Regions from separate parts of the Nonomuraea sp. NPDC005650 genome, predicted to be linked through region 2. Evidence: riboswitches for the same ligand, from Rfam matches in the RefSeq annotation. Region 2 holds a riboswitch; the other holds the start of a gene.
The links. A riboswitch is a leader RNA that binds a small molecule or an ion and turns the genes downstream of it on or off. The one in region 2 is predicted to bind cobalamin.
Positions count from the first base shown of each region.

Region 1: it holds a riboswitch for cobalamin, as region 2 does, so the genes downstream of both, ABZS69_RS12670 (ribonucleoside-diphosphate reductase subunit alpha) here and ABZS69_RS21955 (CbtB-domain containing protein) in region 2, are expected to answer to the same signal.

Region 1 covers NZ_JBEXCR010000006.1:234,578-237,014, reverse strand. The annotation lists gene ABZS69_RS12675 (tripartite tricarboxylate transporter substrate-binding protein) at 1-487, shown strand, start outside; cobalamin riboswitch at 492-689, shown strand; gene ABZS69_RS12670 (ribonucleoside-diphosphate reductase subunit alpha) at 813-2,437, shown strand, end outside.
Region 2 covers NZ_JBEXCR010000012.1:118,432-120,868, forward strand. The annotation lists gene ABZS69_RS21945 (cytochrome P450) at 1-304, shown strand, start outside; gene ABZS69_RS21950 (dienelactone hydrolase family protein) at 378-1,112, opposite strand; adenosylcobalamin (AdoCbl) riboswitch at 1,182-1,330, shown strand; gene ABZS69_RS21955 (CbtB-domain containing protein) at 1,332-1,520, shown strand; gene ABZS69_RS21960 (CbtA family protein) at 1,530-2,276, shown strand; gene ABZS69_RS21965 (histidine phosphatase family protein) at 2,297-2,437, shown strand, end outside.

The DNA of each region.
Region 1 (2,437 bases), on a different contig from region 2:
CGACGCCCGCCAGCTCGCCTACACCGGCTATCTCAGCAGCCAGGAGGCCGTCACCGAGCTGCTGTCCGGCAAGGCCCAGGCGGCCGCGGGCCTGCTGGCCGACTGGCGCGCGAGCATCAAGGCCGGCCGGGTCAGGGCCCTCGCGGTGTCCTCGGCCAGGCACGTGCCGGGCCTGGACGCGCCGACGCTGCTGGAGTCCGGCGTACGGGTCGACTTCGCGGACTGGTCGGCGGCCTTCGGTCCCGAGAAGATGCCGGACGAGATCCGTGAAACGGCCGTCCGCATGTGCGAGGACGTGACCGGCTCGGCCGGCTGGGAGGCCGCCTGCCGGTCCGAGGGCTGGATCTCGATCCCGCTCAGCGGCGACGACTTCAAGCTGTGGCTGGGCTCCGAGGTCGAGCGCACCCGCGCCGTCCTGCGGGATCTCGGTCTGGTCGACACCACGAAAGCCACAACATGCTGGGGTAGTTGCGGGAACGGCCACTAGATGTAGGATCCTGGTCGTCGCTGGTTCGCCTCCTCGGAGGCGGAGCAAAAGGGAACCCGGTGCGATTCCGGGGCTGCCCCGCAGCGGTGAGCGGGAACGACCGCCGTCATGTGCACTGGAGCGATCTGGGAAGCGACGGCCAGTAGGAGCGAGTTACGCGCGCCCGCGAGCCCGAAGACCTGCCAGCGCCGTGCCGGGCCGCCCGCCCGGCACGAAGTGACCATGGCCTCGCGGGAGGGCCGGGGAGCGAAACGGCCGGTGGGTGATCCGTGCCGCCGTGCTCTCGCGCGCCCTCACGGGGGATGAGCTCGCGAGGAGAGAGCACGTGACGCAGATCATCGAGATCGACCGTCGTCTGGCCATCGAGGAGGCCGCCGCCCGGGTCATCGCCGACCCGGCCAACTCCCGGGTCGCCGCCCGGCTCCTGGCCGAGGAGATCGCCGACGAGGCCGCCGCGCACGGGGTGCGGACGTTCTCCGAGTCCATCGCCGCCACGCACGCGGCCGGGCTGATCCAGGACGGGCTGGCGGAGTTCGTCGCCGCGCACGCCGCCGAGCTGGACGCGCTGGTCTCGGCGCAGGCGGACGACCGGTTCGAGTATTTCGGGTTGCGCACCGTCTACGACCGCTACCTGCTGCGTCACCCCGAGACGCGGGCGGTGCTGGAGCGCCCGCAGCACTTCTTCCTGCGCGTGGCCTGCGGCCTGTCGGAGTCGGTGGCGGAGACCGCCGAGCTCTACGCGCTCATGTCCACGCTGTCGTACCTGCCCAGCTCGCCCACGCTGTTCAACTCGGGCGCGCGCCGCCCGCAGCTGTCGTCGTGCTTCCTGCTCGACTCGCCGCGCGACGAGCTGGAGGCGATCTACGACCGGTACGGCCAGGTGGCTCGGCTGTCGAAGTACGCCGGAGGCATCGGCATCGCCTGGACCCGGGTGCGCTCGCGCGGCTCCCTGATCCGGGGCACGAACGGCCACTCCAACGGCATCGTCCCCTGGCTGCGCACGCTCGACTCCTCCGTCGCGGCCGTCAACCAGGGCGGGCGGCGCAAGGGCGCCGCCTGCGTCTACCTGGAGACCTGGCACGCCGACATCGAGGAGTTCCTGGAACTGCGCGACAACACCGGCGAGGACGCCCGCCGCACCCACAACCTGAACCTGGCCAACTGGGTGCCCGACGAGTTCATGCGCCGGGTGGAGGCCGACGAGGTCTGGTCGCTGTTCGACCCGAAGGAGGTGCCCGACCTCACCGACCTGTACGGCGACGCGTTCACGCGGGCGTACCGCGCGTACGAGGCGGCCGGGCGCCACGTCCGGCAGATCCCGGCCAGGACCCTGTACGGCCGCATGATGCGCACGCTCGCCCAGACCGGGAACGGCTGGATGACCTTCAAGGACGCCGCCAACCGCACCTCCAACCAGACCGGCCGCCCCGGGAACGTCATCCACCTGTCGAACCTGTGCACCGAGATCCTCGAGGTCACCAGCGACGCCGAGACGGCGGTCTGCAACCTCGGCTCGGTCAACCTGGCCGCTCACCTGCTCGACGGCGAGGTGGACTGGGACCGGCTGCGCACCACCGTGCGCACAGCCGTGCGCTTCCTGGACCGGACCATCGACCTGGGCTTCTACCCCACGCCCGAGGCCGAGGCGGCGAACAGGCGCTGGCGGCCCATCGGGCTCGGCGTCATGGGGCTGGCCGACGTGTTCTTCACGCTGCGGCTGCCGTTCGACTCGCCCGAGGCGCTGGAGCTGTCGGCCAGGATCGCCGAGGAGATCGCGCTGGCCGCGTACGACACCTCCGCCGACCTGGCGGCCGAGCGCGGCCGGCACCCGTCGTACGCCGAGACGCGGGCGGCCGGGGGAGTGCTGCACCCGGACCACTACGTCACGGGCACGGAGCGCTGGGAAGCCGTCCGGGAGAAGATCGCCCGCACCGGCCTGCGCAACTCGCT
Region 2 (2,437 bases):
GCTCGGCGGCGTGACGATACCGGCCGATCAGACCGTCCTGATCTGGCCCGGGGCGGCCAACCGGGATCCCCGCCAGTTCACCGACCCGGACGTCTTCGACCCCGGCCGCGACCCCAACCCGCATCTCGCCTTCGGCCGCGGCATCCACTTCTGCCTGGGCGCCCCCTTGGCCCGGCTGGAGGGCCGGATCGCGCTGAACATCCTGCTCGACCGGTTCAGCACGCTGCGCACCGATCCGGCGGACCCGGTGGAGTTCATGCCGGTGCCGACCATGACCGGCGTGCGCCGCCTGCCGCTGGTCTGATCCTCGCGCACGCCACGTACGGGGGCCGCCGGCCAAGGCCGCGCGGAGGCCGGCGGCCCCGAGCCGCACGGCGCTACTCGCGGCTCGCGACGTACCTGTCGAAGAAGGCGAACGTGCGCCGCCACGCGTCGTCCGCCGCCGCGCGCACGAGGCCGTGGCGCAGCGGGAACAGAGCGAGCCTGGCCACGGGGTGATGGCCGTCGGTCATGAAGGAGTGCCCGGCGTCCGGGTAGATCTCGACGTCGTGCTCGACGCCGAGCGCCCGCAGGTGCTCCCGCAGCCGCGTGCCGTGCGGGCCGAAGCCCTTGTCCCGGCCGCCGTAGGAGGCCACGACCGGGCACACCGACCGCAGCGCCTCCTGGTCGCGGGGGACCGTGCCGTAGTTGACCGACGCGGCCCGCACGCCGGGCGGCGCGCTCGCCGCGTACGCGAGGGCGAAGCCGCCGCCCATGCAGAATCCGATCACGCCGAGCCGGTCGCCGTCGACGTCGTCGCGGCCCGCCAGCCATCGCCGGGTCGCGTCGATGTCGGCGGCCGGCCGGCCCGGCCTCTCCGTCACGAACTGGTGCATGGCCCGCGCCAGGCACCCGAACCTGGTGCCGTGGCTGTAGAGGTCCGGCAGGACCGCCGCGTACCCGTGCTCGGCGAACAGGTCCACCACGTCCAGCAGGTCCGGCTCGACGCCGTAGATCTCGTGCACGACCACCACGCCCGGCCACCCGGCCGCGGGCGCGGCGCCCTCCGGCAACGCCACCGTCGCGTCCAGCGAGCCGCCGTCCGGCAGCGGGATGCGTACGTGCTGTCTCATCGGCAGTCCTTAAGAGGTCGGCATTCCAGGTGTCCCATCCGTTGACGCGAACGGGAGGAAGGGATACATTCCGGTAGATTTCACGATTGTCCAAGGGAAATCCGGTGAGATGCCGGTGCGGACGCGCCACTGTATCCGGGACGTAGATCCCGGGAGCCAGGTCGCTTGGACAGTTCGTGACCTCGTTGGTTGGGACGCGTCATCCCTGAGGAGGCATGTATGAGTGGTCTGTCCACTCCTTCGGCAATCCCCCTTCCCCGTCTGCGGCTGTGGCTGCTCGCCGTTCCGGTGCTGCTGCTGGTCGCCTATCTGGTGCTGATGGACAACGGGGCCATCTCGCAAACCGGTGCCTACCTGCACGAACTCATGCACGACGGACGCCACCTGCTCGGCGTCCCCTGCCACTGAGGCGCGCACATGGTACGCACCCTGCTGGTCAGGGGCCTGTTGCTGGGCCTGCTGGCCGGATTGATCGCGGGCGGCTTCGCCTTCGCCTTCGGGGAACCGGGGGTGGACAGCGCCATCGCGCTGGAGGAGGCCCACGCCGCCCAGGAGGCGCCCGCACATGACCACGGCGAGGAGGCGCTCGTCAGCAGGCCGGGGCAGAAGGCCGGGCTCTTCCTGGCCACGGGCCTGTACGGGCTGGCCGTGGGCGGGATCTTCGCCCTCGTGTACGCGGGCCTGCGCGGACGGGTCGGCCCCCGGTCGGAGGGCGGGCTGGCCCTCGCCGCCGCCGGGACCGCGTTCGTGGCGGTGATCCTTGTGCCGTTCGTGAAATATCCGGCCAACCCACCGGCGGTGGGCGACCCGGAGACGATCGACAGCCGCACCCTGCTCTACGTGGTGACGATCCTCGTCGGGCTGGCCGCGACGGCGATCGCGGTGGCCACCGCGCGCCGGGTCACCGCCGGACCGTGGGCCCGGTGGGTCGCGGCGGTGGCGGCGTTCCTGGTTCCGGTGATCGCGGCGTGGACCCTGCTGCCGACCGTCGACGAGGTGCCCGCGGGTTTTCCCGCCACGCTGTTGTGGCAGTTCAGGCTCGCGTCGCTGGGGACGCAGCTGGTCTTCTGGACGGCCTTCGGCGTGCTGTTCGGCTGGGTGGGTGACCGGGCGGCCCGCCGCGCGGCTGTCCACCCGGCGGGCGCCGCCGCCTCGCCGGGCTGAGCCGAGCTGAGTTGAGCGGAGTGTTGTTCGTCCGGCACGCCGGTACGCCGGGGATGCGGGCCGCCTGCTTCCCCACGGCCGACGCGGACGCCGACGCGGCCGGCCTGACCAGGGCCGCCGCGTTGGCCTCCACGGTGGCCGGTGTGGTGGCGTGGACGGCT